One region of the Fructilactobacillus ixorae genome, then DNA from elsewhere that is predicted to be linked to it. Evidence: predicted binding sites of a transcription regulator. Region 1 holds the regulator's gene; the other holds the start of a gene.
What was found. Region 1 encodes CtsR, which represses protease genes until heat stress. Its sites were predicted from a motif close to TTGGTCAAAAAAGGTCAAANA; they were not measured.
Positions count from the first base shown of each region.

Region 1 (9,553 bases):
GTTTAAACTTCCCGGCCAGCAGGGCTTCACTCAGCGGGTCTTCAATCAGCGTCTGGATGGCCCGCCGCAGCGGTCGTGCTCCGTACTCTGGTTGGTACCCCTTGGCAACCACCGCATCGATGGCCGCCGGCGTGATGCGAATTTCGTACCCCTGGGCTTTGACCCGGTTAACCAACTGCTTCGTCAGTAACTTCACAATTTGGTGTAACTCTGGTTTCGTGAGGGAGTGGAAGTACACGGTCTCATCAATCCGGTTCAAGAATTCGGGACGGAAGAACTGCTTGACCTGTTCGTCAATTACCTGCTTCATTTCCCGATCCCGGTCCTTCATTTGGGCCGTTTCAAAGCCAACCGTCTTTTGTTGTTGCAAGGCGGTCGCTCCCAGGTTCGAGGTCATGATGATAATCGTATTGCGAAAATCAACCTTCCGGCCCTTGGAATCAGTCAGGTACCCGTCATCAAGAACCTGCAAGAGCATGTTAAAGACATCCGGGTGCGCCTTTTCCACCTCATCCAGGAGGACGACGGAGTACGGGTGGTTCCGAACCTTTTCGGTCAGTTGCCCCCCTTCGTCATAGCCAACGTAACCTGGAGCTGATCCGACTAACCGACTGGTGGAGTATTTCTCCATGAACTCACTCATGTCAACCCGGATCATATCCGCTTCCGATCCAAACATCGTGGCTGCCAATTCCTTAGCGAGTTCCGTTTTTCCCACTCCCGTAGGACCGAGGAAGAGGAACGACCCAATCGGTCGGTTGGGATCCTTCAAACCACTGCGCGCCCGCCGAACGGCCCGCGCCACGGCAGAGACAGCTTCATCCTGACCAATCACGTGCTTGTGCAAGTTGGCTTCCAAATTAATTAACTGTTCGGAATCTTCTCGTTGCAACTTCGTAACCGGAATCCCGGTCCACTCTGCCACAATCCGCGCCACGTCTTCCGCATCTTCTTGTAATTCGTACTGATGGTTGGTGTTTTCTTGTTTGCGTTGCTTAGCACTTTCCGCCTGTAACCGCTCTAATTCTTGTTCGAGCTCCTGTTCGTGCGTTCGAATCGTAACGGCATCGTCAAAGCGTTGGTCTTCAATTGCTTGATCCTTTTTTTGCCGTGCGGTTTCCAGTTCCTGTTGTTTTTTCAGTACCGGACTGGTCCCCTGCAGTTCGTCAATTCGAACCTTGGCAGCGGCCTCATCCATTAAATCGATGGCCTTATCCGGCAGAAACCGGTCGCTAATGTAGCGCTGCGATAAATCAACCGCTGCGTCCAGCGCTGCGTCCGTAATTTGAACGTGGTGATGTTCCTCATAACGTGGCCGTAAACCCCGAAGAATTTCCTTAGCTTCGGCTGGAGTGGGTTCGTTAACTTGAATCGTCGCAAACCGACGTTCTAACGCCGCATCTGATTCAATGTGTTTTTGGTATTCGTCGAGGGTGGTTGCTCCAATCATTTGCAGTTCCCCCCGGGCAAGGGCGGGCTTCAAGATGTTAGAAGCATCAATGGCGCCCTCTGCGCCCCCAGCTCCAATCAGGGTGTGGAGTTCGTCAACAAACAGGATGACGTTCCCACTGCTTTGGATTTCGTTAATCACTTTCTTCAAGCGATTTTCAAATTCACCCCGATACTTGGTGCCCGCAACTAGCGAACCCATGTCTAACATCATAATGCGCTTGTTCAACATGTCCTCGGGAACGGCCTTTTGCACGATTTTCTGGGCTAAGCCTTCGGCAATCGCAGTTTTCCCAACTCCCGGTTCCCCGATTAACACTGGATTATTCTTGGTCCGACGGCTCAGGACCTGGATGGCCCGTTTGATTTCAGCATCCCGCCCCACAATTGGATCAAGTTGCCCATCCCGTGCAACCTTGGTCAGATCCTTCGCAAGTGAATCAAGGGTCGGAGTTTGGCTTTCCGCATTCCGTTGTTCCTGCGCGCTACCCACGCCCTGGTCCGGAACGCCCATCTTACGAATGGTAATCTTGCGTACTTGTTCGGGAGTCGTGCCCAGCCCAACCATGATCCGGGCTGCAACGCCCTTTTCATCGGTTGTCAGTGCCAACAACAGGTGTTCTGGTCCCATCTTTAAGCTCCCGTACTGTTGGGCAATTTTGCCGGCAAGCGCAATTAGTTCCCGCAGTTTGGGGGAATAATTCAAATACGTGGCTGGTTCAGCAGTTAGGTTGCCATACCCCACCCGTTGTTCAATTTCTTCTAAAACATCCTGATCGGTAATCGAAAGTTGCGTTAAGGTTTCGTAGGCAATCCCGTTTTTTTCGAGGGTTAATGCTAACAGGAGGTGTTCGGTTCCCACTGCCTGGTGTTTAAAGCTGCGGGCTTGGTCCTGAGCAAGGCCCAGTACTCGTTTAGCACTGGGAGTTAATGAATCTGCCATGAATAAGTTCTCCCTTCGTCTAGCATTCGTACCGTAACCGCCCCAGGAGGGCTTTTAGGACGTTTGCTCTAACTTTTTCTTCGGTTTCAGCATCGGCAACTGCAATTGCCTCTTGAGATAAGATGGAGGAAATCATATTCACCTCACGGGCCGATAACATCTGGTTGTTATACAAGGTCGTGAGGATTTCTTCTTCATCCTTTTGGGTAATTCGGTTGCCAATGGACGCCACCAGTTGCTCGAAGACATCAGCATCGCTGGCAAGGTCAATTTGTTCAATCCGAATGTAGCCACCCCCACCGCGCTTGCTCTGCACCACGTAACCATCGCGCAGGGTAAAACGGGTCTTGATGACATAATTAATCTGAGAAGGCACCACGTCAAAATGATCCGCAATGTCGGAACGGCGAATTTCCACTTCAGCAGTATCCGCACTAAGTAACATTTGCTTTAAATATGCTTCGATTGTATCTGACATACTTCGATGTGTCATAACCTCATCCCATCTCATCTCTGACTAATCTTGACATTAATTATATAATATCCACAGCAAATAACAAGCAAAGGGACTTCGTGACCGTGCTGATACAAAAAAGGTACCGCTCCAAATGAGCGAATACCTCGTTGTTGGTTAAGATTAAATTAAATCGGGAAGACAGGATTCGAACCTGCGACCCCCTGGTCCCAAACCAGGTGCTCTACCAAGCTGAGCTACTTCCCGAGCAATGCACCTAGCAGGAGTCGAACCTGCAACCTTCTGATTCGTAGTCAGACACTCTATCCAATTGCGCTATAGGTGCAAAATATAAATGCAAATGCCGCGGACCGGGATCGAACCGGTATGGTCATTACTGACCGCAGGATTTTAAGTCCTGTGCGTCTGCCAATTCCGCCACCGCGGCAAAAGAAAAAGCAACTAAAAAAGCGGAAGACGGGGTTCGAACCCGCGACCTCCACCATGGCAAGGTGGCGTTCTACCACTGAACTACTTCCGCATAATGCCGACTAGAGGACTCGAACCTCCGACCTCATCATTACTAGTGACGCGCTCTAGCCAACTGAGCTAAGTCGGCAAAAATAATGGATGCGGACGAAGGGACTCGAACCCCCACGTCTCAAAGACACTAGAACCTAAATCTAGCGCGTCTGCCAATTCCGCCACGTCCGCATGTTATTATTTTTACAAATGAGCCGTGGCAGGTTCGAACTGCCGACCCTCTGATTAAAAGTCAGATGCTCTACCGGCTGAGCTAACGGCTCATATAATGGAAGATACAGGGATCGAACCTGTGACCTCCTGCTTGTAAGGCAGATGCTCTCCCAGCTGAGCTAATCTTCCATGAGATGAGAAGCAAAACAATTACATCGTTTTGACAACTATTAAATCATAGCATCAGTTGGAAAAACCGTCAACATCTTTTTTTGCTTTTTTTGTGTGGTAATCCCAAAGCACAAGTCTTTTCCTTATATTGCTGTCAAACTGGAGCGCGGCCACCTGCCGTCTCCTAACATTGGTATGTGAAAAGTCACACTTTCAATGTTATAATATTTTGGTACACAATTATCTTTAATTTCGAAAGGATGACAATTATGACGAAAAAACACCAAAAGGTAGTTTTAATTGGTGACGGGGCGGTTGGTTCCGCATACGCCTTTGCCATGGTGCAACAAGCAATTGCCGAAGAGTTTGTAATCATTGATGTTAACAAGGACCGGACTGAAGGAGACGCGATGGATTTAGAAGATGCCATTCCGTTTACTGCCGCTAAAAACATCTACTCTGGTGACTACCCAGACTGTAAGGATGCTGACCTGGTCGTAATCACAGCTGGTGCCCCACAAAAGCCTGGCGAAACCCGGTTAGACTTAGTTAACAAGAACCTTAACATCTTAAAATCGATCGTTACACCTGTTGTCGACTCCGGTTTTGACGGCATCTTCTTGGTAGCTGCGAACCCCGTGGACATCTTGACTTACGCAACCCAACAAATCTCTGGGTTCCCGAAGGAAAAGGTCATTGGATCAGGAACTTCCCTCGATACCAGCCGGTTCCGGGTGGCCGTTGCTAAGAAGTTTGACATTGATCCTGCCAGCGTGGATGCTTACATTCTTGGCGAACACGGTGATTCCGAATTCGCTGACCTTGACGAAGCTTCCATCGGAAACGTTCCGCTGTTGAAATATGCTGATGATCGTGGCGTTTCGAAGGAGACCCTCTTAGAATTAGAGGATGACACCCGTAACAAGGCTTACCAAATCATCAACAAAAAGGGCGCTACGTTCTACGGCGTGGGAACTGCTTTGATGCGGATTTCGCGCGCGATTTTACGAAACGAAAACGCTGTCCTTCCTGTGGGTGCTCCCGTTGATGGTCAATACGGCCTCACTGATACCTACATCGGAACGCCAGCGGTGGTAAATGCGCACGGAATTGCCGATGTCTTAGAAATTCAACTGAGTGACGAAGAACAAGCGAAGATGCATGCATCTGCCCAAACCTTAAAAGAAATTACCCAAAAAGGAATGGAAGAAACTGGCTTAGCCTAAGCTTCCCGTTCAAAAAAGAACCGTCTCGGATGTCCGAGACGGTTCTTTTTTAATTTTAATGCTTAGCACAGTAGATTTGTAAACGCTGCACCGCTTCGTGCAGGTTATCCATACTAGTGGCATAGCTCGCCCGCACGTAGCCTTCCCCACCGGCCCCAAAGCTGGAACCGGGAATCAGACCAACCTTCGCCGTTTGTGCCACGTCCTGACAGAAGGCCGCGCTATCAAGGTGAAACCGGTCCGGGATCTTAGCAAAGAGGTAGAACGCCCCCTGGGGTTTTTCACACTGAAAGCCAAGGGCTTGCACAGCTGTGTACAGATAGTCCCGTCGCCGTTCGTATTCCGCCCGCATCGACGCGGCATCGTCCATCCCATTGCCAAACGCCTCCGCGGCGGCCACCTGCGCCGCAGTCATCACGGAGGTCGACATCAGTTCCCGCACCTTGGCAATCTCAGCGACGAGGGCTGCCGGGCCCGCGATGACTCCAATTCGCCACCCGGTCATCGCATGGGACTTTGAAAGGCCGTTAAATAGAACCGTCTGCTCGGGGAGGTACTTGGCAAATGAAACGTGCCGACCCGTGTAGGTTAACTCACTATAAATCTCATCGCTCACCACCACGAGGTCCGTGTGCGCCACAACTTGCGCGAGGGCGGCAATTTGACTGGCCGAGTAACTGCGCCCAGTCGGATTGGACGGAAAATTCAGCAGTAAGACCTTCGCACGGGGATGCGCCGCTAACGTTGCTTGCAACCGCGCGGGCGTTAAGAGAAATCCGTCTGGTTCGGTATTAATTTCAACTAAGTGACCCTCATTCAATTCCACCAAGGAGTCATAAACCGGAAAAGCCGGGGTTGGAAGTAACACTTCGTCGCCAGGCCCGACGAGCGTTGCCAACGTAGCGTACATCGCTTCGGTTACCCCGTTCGTAATCACCACCTGGTTGGTCGGATCGTAATCAAGCCCGTACCGATCGTTCAAATAAGCGGTGGCAGCGGTGCGGGTGGCCAGGCGTCCCCACGTTTCTGTATAGTGACTCTGATCCGCCGTAATCGCCGCGATCCCTGCCTGCTTAACGTGCTCTGGCGTCGGAAAATCCGGTTCTCCGAGGGTTAAGGAAACTAAATCCGGAATCTGCGCCAATTGTTCGCTAAAGCCGTAGATATCTGATAATCGGGTGTTGCGAACGTTGGGTTGAACTGCTTGTGCTAAATTTACCATCTTAAACTTACTCCCACTACATTTATTTTCATCTTTCATCTAGTTATTAATTATTTTACACTATTCTTAAAGCGCTAAACTGAAATTCAGTTCGCCCGTCCCCATTTTACCCAAGGAGTCCTTATGAAAATTAATCAATTTGCCCAACTTACCAACGTGGCTCCCGCTCAGATTGAAGCGGAACTTGCCCGAGTGGGTTTCACCACCACGGCTACGACCATGAAAGCAGCCCTGCACGATTTCTGCCGAACGGTCCACTGGGAATTGACTAGTGCAGCAGCGCTCACCGCACAGCTGGACCAACTGCTCGCTACCCCGACCCAGACCATCCCAACCTTTTTACAGAGTGACAATCCGCTGACCACGGCAAGCTTTACGCGAATTGCGCTCCAATTACTGGGCTTTCAAGCGGGTCCTGATTTTAACCTGGCCGAACCAGTGGCGAGTTGGAAGCAGTTGGGATTGGCGCCCCTACCAGCCATCCAGGACGTTGCCACCTTGCAACAAGCCTGGTACCAGTTGCTCACCACGCATACGCCGGGCGGATTAACCTACCTCGATCAACTGGCCGCCCAGGGCTACTTTACTCAGACGCAGTTTGACCACCACCGGCCGCTTTTTTTTAATGGCAAAGCCCAGGCCGTGTTCAACGTCCGCGATTTTCACTATGAAACGGTCTTTGTGGAAACGGACTTTGATAGCGACGGAGACGGGCACAACGATTTCCTCAAAGTGGAGATTACCCGTCCGGCTGCTTCCGGACCAGTTCCCGCCGTCTATACGGCCTCACCTTACGATCAAGGGGTTAATGAGGCGCTCGGGACGCACCTCACCCACCACGTTGACGTTCCGCTCACTGACAAACCGGCCAACCGCTTTGTTCCAGCCGAACCAGCACCGTTAACGACGGGAGCCCCGCACCACGTCCGCGGGTCGGCCCCGCACGCCACGTTAAGCCATGAACCCCATCCCGGTTACACCCTCAACGACTTTCTGTTACCCCGGGGGTTTGCCAGCGTCTATGCGGCTGGAATCGGAACCCTTGATTCGGATGGCCTCCAAACGTGTGGTGATCCCTACCAGACGGCCAGCACGATTGCCGTCATCGAATGGTTGCACGGGGACCGCCGGGCCTTTACCAACCGCACCGACGGCATCACCGTTGCCGCAAACTGGTGTAGTGGGGAAGTAGCAATGACCGGACGCTCATACCTCGGGACGTTGGCAATTGCGGCTGCCACAACGGGCGTTGCTGGGTTAAAAACGATTATCCCAGAAGCTGCCATCTCTTCGTGGTACGACTACTACCGGGAAAACGGGTTAGTGGTAGCCCCGGGTGGGTTTCAGGGTGAAGATGCCGATGTCCTCGCAGGAGAAACCTTCTCCCGGAGTCTGCGCCCCGGTGATGAGTTACAAACTCGACCAGCTTTTACCGCCCAACTGCGAGCTCTTCAGGCGGGCCAAGACCGCGCCACTGGAAACTATAATCAGTTTTGGGACGACCGAAACTACCGGAACCAGGACGATCAGATTCGCGCCGACGTGTTACTGGTCCATGGCCTCAACGACTGGAACGTCAAACTTAAGAACGCTGGTAACTTTTGGCAGGACATCCAGCACCTTCCAATCAGTAAAAAGCTGATTCTCCACCAGGGGCAACACATGTACCTAAACGCCTTTCCGTCCTTTGACTATTCCGACTTAGTCAACCTCTGGTTAAGTAACAAGCTCGCCGCCGTAAACAACCACGCCGATACAGTGTTGCCAACGGTGATTGTTCAGGACAACGCGACTCCAGAGACCTGGCACGCCCAACCAAACTGGTTCAGTGCCGATTCTAAGGACCACGAGCTCCACTTTGACCATTCTCAGTGGACACAGGCCTATCCGGAAAAGCACTTTGCTGCTTACTGTCAGCACCCCAAGCGGTGGGAAACGCAGCTCACCACCCTGGCAGATCCGACCCTAGCCGACCAACGAACGGTTGCCCAGCTTGAGTTTGATCACGAGCTAACCATTAACGGAACGGTGCGCCTCACGCTTGCCGTTAATAGCGACCACCCGGTGGGGATGATCAGCGCCCAGCTGGTGGACGTTGGCAACGCCCGACGGTTGCAGCCCGCGCCCACCGTTTCCGCTCCAAGAGGCCTACCCCTTGGATATCAGTGGTATCAAGATGACGTCCGGGAGTTCCAGCTAGAACCGACCCCCAGCGACCACAAAACCATTTCCCGGGTCCACCTCAACTTCCAAAATCGAACGAGTCCTGCTGTGACCGAACCCCTGAAACCAGGCCAGTTTTATCGGTTAACTTTAGACTTTCAACCGGTGTACTACCACCTGCCCCGGGGCCGTCAGTTAGCAGTAGTGCTCTACGCCACGGACTTTGAGATGACCACCCGGAGTAATCAGGAGATTACCTACACTTTAAAGAACAGCACTGGCACCCTAACCATCCCGGAACAAGCATAAAAAAGCAACTCTCACTTCGAGAGTTGCTTTTTTCATATTATTATCAAATCGGTCTTGACGACTAAAACAGGCCCTGAATCGTGCCGTCATCCGTAATCTTAATTTGTTCCGCGGCCGGATGCTTCGGCAAGCCTGGCATCGTTAAAATGTTGCCGGCCATCGCGACGATAAAGCCAGCCCCGAGCTTTGGCACTAACTCCCGAATGTGAATTTTAAAATCGGTGGGGGCTCCCAACCGGTTCGCATCATCCGTGACCGAGTACTGCGTTTTGGCCACAATCACTGGTAAGCGATTCCAGCCCCGGTCGGTCAGCTGTTGGAGTTGTTTAGCCGCTTTCGGGGCCATGTCCACCCCTTGACCACCATAAATTTCAGTCACAATCCGCTGGAGCTTGGTTAATAAGTCAGCATCTGGCGCATACAGGGGCGTAAAGTCAGCTGGTTGGTCCGTGGCTTTCACCACTCCGGCAGCCAGTGCTTGTGCACCAGCACCACCGTGGCCCCACACATCAGCAGGATAAGCGGGCACTTCAAGCTGGCGCGCATACTCAACCACCAGCTGGAGTTCTGCATCCGTATCATTGGTAAACCGGTTCACGGCCACCACCACCGGGACGCCATACCGTTTCATACTGTGGACATGCCGACCCAAGTTTGCTAGGCCCCGTTGCAGGGCGGCAAGATCCTCGTGATCAAGTTGATCCTTCGCAAGCCCACCGTGCATCTTAAGGGCGCGAACCGTAGCGACGACTACGATTGCATCCGGATGCTTCCCAAGGAGCGGGGTTTTGACATCGAGGAACTTTTCGCCCCCGAGGTCGGCCCCAAATCCCGCCTCAGTAACCGTATAATCCGCCTGTTGGAGCGCTAACTGGGTTGCTTGAATGGAGTTGGTCCCCTGCGCAATGTTAGCAAAGGGC
Region 1 covers NZ_CP097478.1:1,046,080-1,055,632, forward strand. Annotated here, with positions in the region: gene M8332_RS05280 (ATP-dependent Clp protease ATP-binding subunit) at 1-2,392, opposite strand, end outside; gene M8332_RS05285 (CtsR family transcriptional regulator) at 2,412-2,885, opposite strand; tRNA gene M8332_RS05290 (tRNA-Pro) at 3,040-3,113, opposite strand; tRNA gene M8332_RS05295 (tRNA-Arg) at 3,119-3,192, opposite strand; tRNA gene M8332_RS05300 (tRNA-Leu) at 3,209-3,294, opposite strand; tRNA gene M8332_RS05305 (tRNA-Gly) at 3,316-3,387, opposite strand; tRNA gene M8332_RS05310 (tRNA-Thr) at 3,392-3,465, opposite strand; tRNA gene M8332_RS05315 (tRNA-Leu) at 3,478-3,560, opposite strand; tRNA gene M8332_RS05320 (tRNA-Lys) at 3,580-3,652, opposite strand; tRNA gene M8332_RS05325 (tRNA-Val) at 3,659-3,731, opposite strand; gene M8332_RS05330 (L-lactate dehydrogenase) at 3,983-4,939, shown strand; gene M8332_RS05335 (aminotransferase class I/II-fold pyridoxal phosphate-dependent enzyme) at 4,995-6,161, opposite strand; gene M8332_RS05340 (Xaa-Pro dipeptidyl-peptidase) at 6,285-8,633, shown strand; gene M8332_RS05345 (formate--tetrahydrofolate ligase) at 8,695-9,553, opposite strand, start outside.

Region 2 (9,553 bases), 450 kb from region 1:
CGTTATCGTTGTAACCAACGTATCCAGCGGTTGCTCCAATCATCTTAGATACCGCAGTTTCGTCTTGGTATTCTGACATATCAAGGCGGATGATGGAGTCTTGGTTGTTAAACATGTCCTTAGCTAATTGCTTAACCAATTCCGTTTTACCAACTCCAGTCGGTCCAACGAAGAGGAAGGAACCAATTGGACGGTTGCCTTCGTCAAAGCCCGCCCGGTTCCGACGAATAGCGTTAACTACAGCATCAACGGCTTCATCTTGACCAATGATGTGTGATTTGAGCCGGGAACCCATGCCTTTCAGCCGTTCCATATCATCAGAAGTCATTTGTGAAACTGGAATTCCAGTTAATCGTTCTACTGATTCAGCGATGTCAGCTGGTTTAGCAACGGGAGTTTCGGAGTTGTCAGATTGATTATTGAGTTGTTTTTCTAACTCTTCAATCTTTTCCTTATCCTTAGCCGCAGCTTCGTAGTTTTCAGCCTTAGCATCAGCGTCTTTTTGTTCTTTAGCGGCCTTGAGTTCTTTTTCAAGACTAACCTTGTCAGTAACCGGGTGCTTAGCAGCTAGGTGAGCAGCCGTCATATCAACTAGGTCAATGGCCTTATCTGGTAACGAACGCTGGGGAATGTATTGTTCGGAGTAATCAATCGCAGCCTTTAGAGCGTCATCGGGTAATTTAACCTGGTGGTGATCTTCGTAAGACTTACGGATGCCTTGCAAGATTTCAAAGGTAGTTTCTTTGCTAGGCGCGTTCACCGTAACATCGTTGAACCGCCGCGCTAAAGCAGCGTCCTTCATGATGGTGTTTCGGTATTCGTCTTGGGTAGTAGCACCGATTACGGAGATATCACCACGCGACAATGCTGGCTTCAGAATATCTGACAGGCCCTTGCCTCCGTTTTCATCGCCAGAAGCACCAGCCCCAACGATTTGGTGAATTTCGTCAAAGAAGAGGATGACGTTTTTACGTTGTTCAACTTCTTTGACTAACTTTTGAATGTTTTCTTCGTAAGCACCCCGGTATTGAGTGCCCGCTTCTAACGAAGATAAATCAATCGAAATGATGTCCTTGTCCTTAATCGTAGCAGGAACTTCACCCTTCACAATCTTTTGGGCTAAGCCTTCGACAATCGCGGTCTTACCAACTCCGGCATCACCAACTAAAATCGGGTTGTTTTTAATCCGACGACTTAGAATTTCTGCCGTTTCTTGAATTTCTTGATCACGGCCAATAACAGGATCTAATAAGCCCTGCTTAGCTTCATCAGTCAAGTTACGACCGATTTTATCAAGGTAACTTTCTTGTTTTTGATTTGTTTGATTGGCTTGGTTAGTAGTAGCGTTATGCTGACCAGTTTGGCCGGGAATCCGGCCCGTCCGGCGCATTTCGGCAACTTGTTCAGGGGTAAGCTCGTGCCCGTTAACCACGTAACGTGCGTTCGGGTTGTTACCCATGTTGTTAAAGAAGCTGTTAAATAAGTCATCCATTCCACTGTTTCCAAATGGATCGTTTCCAAAATTGCTTGCCATAGAAAAATCCTTCTTTCCTAAGTTAGTTGCCAGGCAGCTTTTAAGCACTGCCGTCTGAGGTTTATCTCAACCTCTGATATAATTTTAACCAATTTTAACCAAAAAGAACAGGATTTAGCTCAAAAAGGTCAAAAAAGGTCAATTTTTTTGGAATGGTAAAAATAACACAAGTTGATGAGGCTCGCAAGACCCGCGGGAATTGAATGTTTTAAAAAGTGCCGTAGTTTGGTAAACTGTAAGTATTGTCGTTTACAGATAAGTAGATAAAGGAGATTTTCAGGATGGAAGAAAGTCGGTTACAGCGAGATCAACAGCCGAAGGAATCGCATCATACTAGAAATATTATTTTGACAATTATTCTGGTCCTGTTGTTAGGGATAGTAGCATTTGGATCCTACAAATATTTCGCCGTTAAGAACGCCGTTGACAAATCTTATACCAGTGCAGGAATGAAAAAAGAACGGGACACAAAGGCCCTCCTTAAGAACAAGCAACCCATTTCAATTTTATTGATGGGAACGGATACCGGTGAACTAGGCCGGACGTACAAAGGGCGAACGGATACCATGATGGTGGTAACCATTAACCCGCAGCAACACAAGACGTTAATTACCAGTATTCCCCGGGATACGGCCGTTAACATCCCCGGCTTTGCTGATCAATCACCCGCTAAAATTAACGCGGCTTACGCATACGGAAGCACCAAAACTGCCATTCAAACGGTGCAGCAAATGTTAAACGTGCCGATTGATTACTACGCCATGATTAACATGAGAGGCTTGGTCCAAATCGTTGATCAAGTTGGGGGCGTAACCATCGAACCGGAATTAACCTTTGATTACGAAGGCTATCACTTCACGAAGGGCCAACCAACCAAGATGAACGGGAAAAAGGCGCTCGCTTACTCCCGGATGCGGTACGATGATCCCCGGGGAGACTTTGGCCGGGAACAACGCCAACGCCAGTTGCTGGAGGCAGTCGTTACCAAGAGTGGTTCGGTTACATCATTGTTAAACCAAGGTTTCATTGATTCAATCGCGAAAAACACCCAAACTGATTTACAGTTTTCTGATTTATCGGCAATTGCGACCGGTTACTTATCCGGACGGAAAAACATTGAGAATACTTATTTAAGCGGTCAATCAGGTGAAATGATTGATGGGCAGGATATGGAAGTTACCCCCCAAAATGAGTTGCAAAAAACTACCGACCGGATCCGTAACAGCCTTGATTTGCCATACGCAACCACTGGAAAGATTGCTTTGAATTAAAGAGAGGTTAGTAACAAATGGAATATTCAAAATTTCAGTATTTATTGTTTCGATTGGGTGGACTGCTTAATAATAAGCTGTTCATCGCGGCCGTCTTTTTAGTTATCATTGCTGGTTTTCTGCTCTTTTTGTTCTATGATTACAAAACTAACGGACCAATTTTAGCTAGTTCTGACGTTGATAATGACCAAAAACGACCGGGATTAACTGGCAAGCACGCTAAAAAAGAGTGGAAAAATAGTAAAGTGACGGAAGTTATCTTAGCACTGATTCCGTTGGTACTATTGTTACTACTGTTTATCTTTAAAGGGAAATTAAGTAACGTTGATGCACCGAACCAACTGGTTACAAGTGGAAAACCGGTGAAAGTAGCCACTGGGAAAGTAATTTGGATTAATAATGAAAATGGGAAAGTAGGAATTACAACTTCTGATCTTGACCCTAGTAATCCAATTGTAGCCGGAGTCAATGCACGCACAGTTGGTCCAAACGATAACTTGATTACAATGTACGAAGGAACGCACATTAGCAATAACAATCTGTTGGATTTACACGTTGGCGATTCAGTTGAAATTAAAACCGATAAATTTAACTGGAAGTACCAAAATCACGACCAGTACCCAGATCCAACCAACATGAGTAGTAAAAAAGCGTTGTTGAACAAAGCTGATGTTAATGGTGAAGTTTTTAAGGTTAAACAGAAACAACGCGCGACCGAACCCGAATTACGGACGCCCAGAAGTGCCGGAATGAGTGTTAATAGAGCAGAATAACGATAACTTCCGACGGAAGATTAATTGTAGGGAGATGGTTGATTTTTGATTAACTTTAAACGTTCCATTAATTATAGTAGCCTAATCTTTTTAGTGGCGTTCGTGATGTTGATTTTAAGTGGAACCCTGCGCATGACCATGTTTGTGCCACAATATCGTATGATTGCCAGAATGTGTACCTTATTTGATTACTTACCATTACTGCTGGTAACCGCAAAGGTTTTACTGTTAGATAAGCTCGCTAATCGCAAAAAAATGGTCTTTGTGCTACTCGGGTTAATCTTGTTGTACTCCTCCTATGTCTCTAAATATCATGATTTGACGAACTCCTATTTCATGATTTGGGGGTCCCTAGGGGTCAGTTTGAAAAGAATTTTTAAAACCTCATTTTTTACAATGTTAAGCGTCCTAGTCCTGACCGTGTTAGGGTCACTACTAGGTTTGATTCCGGATTTAATTTACCTACGAGACGGAAACTTTCGAATTGCGGCGGGGACCATCTACCCCACCATTTTTGCTTCAATGGTCTTTTTCACCATGGTGGCTTACCTCTGTTGGCAGTTTAAAACGACCAATAAAAAGGTGATTATGGCTGGCTTTGGGGCGATGGCCTTGGTAGGATTAATTGTGTACATCATCACTGATACGCGGAATGACTTTATCTGTATTGAATTGTTGGCGCTGGTAACGCTGTGGCGTTACTACGGAAAGGCGCTTAAATTTAATCTGGTTAGAATGATTATCTTAATCATGCCTACCGTGGTCTTTTTATGGACGGCAGTTTCGGCCTTTTTCTTTAATCCCAGCAGCATGCTCTGGAACTTTTTTAACCAACTCTTTAGTAATCGCTTGTCGTTGGTTGCTTATGCAGCCAACCGGTATTCGGTGCAATTGTTAGGTCAAAGCTTGGTCGAACATGGAAATGGGTACAGTTTAAAGCCCGTCCGACATTATTTTTTTATTGATTCATCCTTTTCAAGGGTCATGCTATTAAATGGAGTAATCGCATTTATCATCGTTTATTTAGCGATTCAAGTGGCTTTTTATTTAATCATCAGTAAAAAACAAGTCTTTTTAACGGCCTTTCTGTTGATTTTTGTCGTTACCATGATTGAAGGAACATTTTCCACATTATTTATGACGGTGGCATTTAACGTTACCCTGTTTGCTTTGAAAGTTTTATTACCTAGTAAGGAGAAATTTGGTTATGACTGATTATCTAGTAGTTGGTTCGGGATTATTCGGCTCAACATTTGCATACGAAGCAGCAAAACGCGGCAACCACGTGGAAGTGATTGAAAAACGGGATCACGTGGCCGGCAACATTTACACCAAAGAAGTAGAAGGAATCCAGGTCCACCAGTTTGGGGCTCACATTTTCCACACTAAAATGAAAGATATCTGGGAATACGTGCAGCAGTTTGCGGAATTTAATAACTACATCAACAGTCCAGTGGCCAACTATCATGGCGAAATTTACAACCTACCTTTTAATATGAACACCTTTAACAAACTGTGGGGGGTCCGGACGCCCGCCGAAGCCCAGGCTAAAATCGAAGAACAAAAGCAGAGCGCTAACGTACCGGAGAAACCGACTAACCTCGAAGAACAAGCGCTCTCCTTAGTGGGAACGGATATCTACGAAAAGTTGATCAAGGGGTACACCGAAAAGCAGTGGGGACGCAGGGCAGTTGACCTGCCGTCGTTCATTATTCGGCGGATTCCCGTCCGGTTTATTTATGACAATAATTACTTTAGCGATCCTTACCAGGGAATTCCCAAGGGTGGGTACACGCAAATCATTGAAAAAATGTTAGCCAGTGATCTAATTGACGTAAAGGTTAACACGGATTTCTTTGACCACAAAGATGAGTATCTGCAGTCCGGGAAACGGATTATTTTCACAGGCATGATTGATCAATTCTTTGAATATGCCCTCGGTGAATTAGAGTACCGGAGTTTACGGTTTGAAACCGAAGTGAAGGAAGTCGATAACTACCAAGGGAACGCGGTCGTTAACTATACGGATGCAGAAACGCCCTTTACGCGGGTGATTGAACACAAGCACTTTGAATTTGGCAAAGGGAACAAGGGCAAAACGGTGGTTACCCATGAATACCCGAAAGACTGGAGTCGGGGTGACGAACCATACTACCCAATTGATAACAAACAGAATCGCTCTTTATACAAGCAGTATACAGATTTAGCCAATCAGGCAGCTGAGAACGTGGTCTTTGGGGGTCGCTTAGGGCAATACCGGTACTACAACATGGACCAAACGATTATGTCAGCCTTACGCTTGGTCAAAACGGAATTTGGTGAGTAATTAGGATGAAAGTAATTAAAAATTACTTATATAATGCTTTTTATCAAATTTTTATCTTACTGGTACCATTGGTCACTTCCCCTTATCTAGCCCGGGTTTTAGGACCAAAAGGGGTCGGAATCAATGATTTTACGAATGCCGTCATTCAATTTTTCATTATTTTCGGAAGCGTGGGGGTGGCCCTCTATGGGAATCGCCAAATTGCCTATGTGCGCAATAACCGGGCGAAGCTGACCAATACGTTTTATGAAATCTTTTTCATGCGGTTAATCACCATCGGGGTAGCCTACATTGCGTTCTTCATTTTTCTATCCCTGGTGCACCGCTTTCAGGTATATTACCTGGCTCAGTCGTTTTCGCTGTTAGCAGCCGCCTTTGATATTTCGTGGTTTTTCCAAGGAGTGGAGAATTTTTCGATTACGGTTTTACGGAACCTGTTGGTTAAAATTATCACCCTGATTAGTATTTTCACCCTGGTAAAATCATATAGTGATTTAGCGACCTATATTTTAATTTTGTCACTATCTGCATTAATCGGGAATCTGACGTTATTTCCAAGTTTACGCAAGTATATCGGCTTGCCAGATTGGAAGCATTTCAATTTGTTCAAGCATTTTTATCCCACGTTTGCGCTTTTTATTCCCGAAATTGCCACGCAGATTTACCTGTATGTGAATAAGTACATGCTGGGAATCATGACTAACGTGACCCAGTCAGGGTACTTCGGCCAGTCTGACAAAATTGTGAAGATGTCGTTAGCGGTTGTTACCGCAACCGGAATGGTAATGTTACCGCACGTTGCGAATGCCTTTCAAAAGGGTGAATACGAGAAAGTACGTCGGTATCTATACACCACGTTTGAGTTTGTAACGGCCATTTCAATTCCGTTAATGTTTGGAATTGCCGCAGTGGCACACACTCTAGTTCCGTTGTTCTTTTCTCCTAAGTTCACGCCGGTGATTCCGCTAATGATGTTGGAATCGGTGGTTATCGTTCTAATTGCTTGGAGTAATGCCATTGGAGTGCAGTACCTAGTCCCCACGGGACAAAATAAAGCGTATAACTATTCGGTAATTATTGGAGCAATTGTGAACATCATTGCAAACGTGCCCCTGATTTTAACGATTGGAACGGTGGGCGCCACGTTAGCTACGGTGCTTTCTGAAGTTTGTGTAACGGTCTACCAAGTTTATTCCATCCGCAATCAGGTTAGTTTAACCGATTTGTTTACAGGGTACTTCAAATATTTTATCGCCGGGTTGGTAATGTTTATAATCGTGTTTGTGATTGACATAAAATCCCAGGATACTTGGTTGGTCTTAATTGAAGAAATTTTCATTGGGATGGTATGTTACGCCATCATGTTGTTATGTTTACGACCACGGTTGATCAAAACTACGTTAGCACAAGTAACCCATAAATTAAGTCAGCGCCATTAAGCGAGCAAAGTTACTAACTAGTCCGGCTGGGTGCTGGAATGAGTACTTTTGCCAGATCTAAGGAAGAATAAAGAAGAGGTTTTGCGATGAAAGCCAGCGTTTTTATTGATAAAGCGGTTAACGATATCGTGTATATCCCCATTTATCAGGTTAAATATAAGCGTAAATATAAAGAGTTTGCGATTGCAACCATCCAACAAACAATTGATGCAATTGTGGATAAGCAAGTTTCGTTAAGTCGGTTTGGCGACGGTGAATTTAAATGGATTCACATGATCGAACAAAATTCCTATGAAAAGGAATCCCCAGAGCTTAGTAAACGATTGCTGGAAGTGATGAATACCAAGGACCCACGAGTGCAGGTTGGACTTCCCCAAGCCTTTCGTGATCCCACCGTTTTAACGGCGAAAAAGTACTGGGAACGAGAAATGGGAAAGTATGGAAAGCAGTGGACGAGTGATCCGGATCCCAACAAGCAGTACTTGAACACTTCGGTAACCCGACCGTACATGGACTTAATTGATAAGTCTGTGGCAGATTATGTTTTTGCTAAATTCAAGGGATACCTAAAGCACAAAACGGTCCTAATGATTGAAGGAAGCGCAACCAAGTTTGGCGAAAATAATGATTTATTAAGTCAAGCTAAACGAGTGGTTCGGCTTACCTGTCCGGACCGCAATGCCTTTGAATCCTACGCCACCATTTTTTCTACGGCTGTTCAGAAAATGAAAACGGAGGGCATTGACTTGGTACTGGTCGCGTTGGGACCGACTGCTACCATCCTCACGTACGATCTAGCCCGATCCACCACCCAACAAGTTTTAGACGTTGGTCACATGGATATTGAGTATAGTTGGTATTTAAATGGTGACACCAAGCGGGTTCCGGTTGCTGGCAAAGCGGTTAATGAAGTTGAATAAGCGTTAAAAAGAACTTAATGTAATGCGATGAGCTAGCTAAAAAACACTACATTAGGTTTTTATTTTGGAGTAAAGTGGGTTAAACAAGGACGAAGCAACAACCGTAATTTTTAACTGTTTTTTCTTTTACCGATTTTGTATGATATAATTAGAGCGCTTTACATCGGTAATTATTAGGTTACTGAGGACTGATTTTTAAGAAAAAGGTGATTAGATTTGACTGATGAACAGATCTGGCTTAATCCAGCAAAAGTACAAAATCGACCAGTTTATTTTTCTGTGAAACGGATGATGGATGTACTTTTAAGTGTTTTAGGTTTAATTTTAATCAGTCCACTGTTATTAGTGATTTGTTTGCTAGTTAAATTTGATGGCTCGCACGGAAAAGTGTTGTATGTCCAGGAACGAGTTGGCAAAAATGGCATTCATTTTAAGATGCTTAAATTTCGGTCAATGGTTCCCAATGCGGATCAAAAACTAGCAGAATTAAAAAATAAAAATGAAGTTGAAGGGGCCATGTTCAAAATTAAGGATGATCCCCGGATTACGAAAATTGGGAAATTTATTCGGAAATACAGTTTGGACGAACTTCCCCAGTTATTTAATGTAATTAGTGGGAGTATGTCGTTAGTTGGACCACGCCCCCCGATTCCGAGTGAGGTAGAGGAATATACTGATTACGATAAACAGCGGTTGCTGGTAGTCCCTGGTTGTACGGGACTCTGGCAAACCACGGCGCGTAATAGTTCTGACTTTAATGAAATGGTCAATTTAGATTTAGATTATATTCAAAAAAGTTCCTTTTCGTTTGATTTAAAGATGATGTTTGACACTGTCAAAATTATGATAAAGCCGAACGCTGCATACTAATCGAAGTGAATCAGTTTTGATTCACTTTTGTTTTGTCAACGTGATTGTAAGGAGACCTTCCCATGAAAACCAAAATTTTAGTTGCTACCCATAAGGCCGCTCCGATGCCAGCCGACCAACAATTATACTTACCAGTCCTTGTGGGTGCCACCTTTAACGACACCGGACAAACGGGCTTTCAGTTGGATAATCAGGGTGACAATCTTTCTGCGAAAAACCCCAACTATAACGAACTAACGGCGGTTTACTGGGCATGGAAAAATTTGCAAGCGGTTGATGCCATTGGATTAGTTCATTACCGACGGTTTTTTAGTGAAAGCCACCGGCGCAGTTTAGATGCAGTGTTAACTGCGTCGCAAGCTGATGATTTACTGAAGCAAGCGCCCGTTGTGTTGCCCAAAAAAAGACATTATTACATCG
Region 2 covers NZ_CP097478.1:117,474-127,026, forward strand. Annotated here, with positions in the region: gene M8332_RS00500 (ATP-dependent Clp protease ATP-binding subunit) at 1-1,534, opposite strand, end outside; gene M8332_RS00505 (LCP family protein) at 1,816-2,805, shown strand; gene M8332_RS00510 (hypothetical protein) at 2,823-3,578, shown strand; gene M8332_RS00515 (hypothetical protein) at 3,624-4,793, shown strand; gene glf (UDP-galactopyranose mutase) at 4,786-5,904, shown strand; gene M8332_RS00525 (flippase) at 5,910-7,343, shown strand; gene M8332_RS00530 (GT-D fold domain-containing glycosyltransferase) at 7,430-8,263, shown strand; gene M8332_RS00535 (sugar transferase) at 8,480-9,133, shown strand; gene M8332_RS00540 (DUF4422 domain-containing protein) at 9,196-9,553, shown strand, end outside.
Region 2: the regulator CtsR is predicted to act here: its motif matches at 1,659-1,679, upstream of M8332_RS00500 (ATP-dependent Clp protease ATP-binding subunit).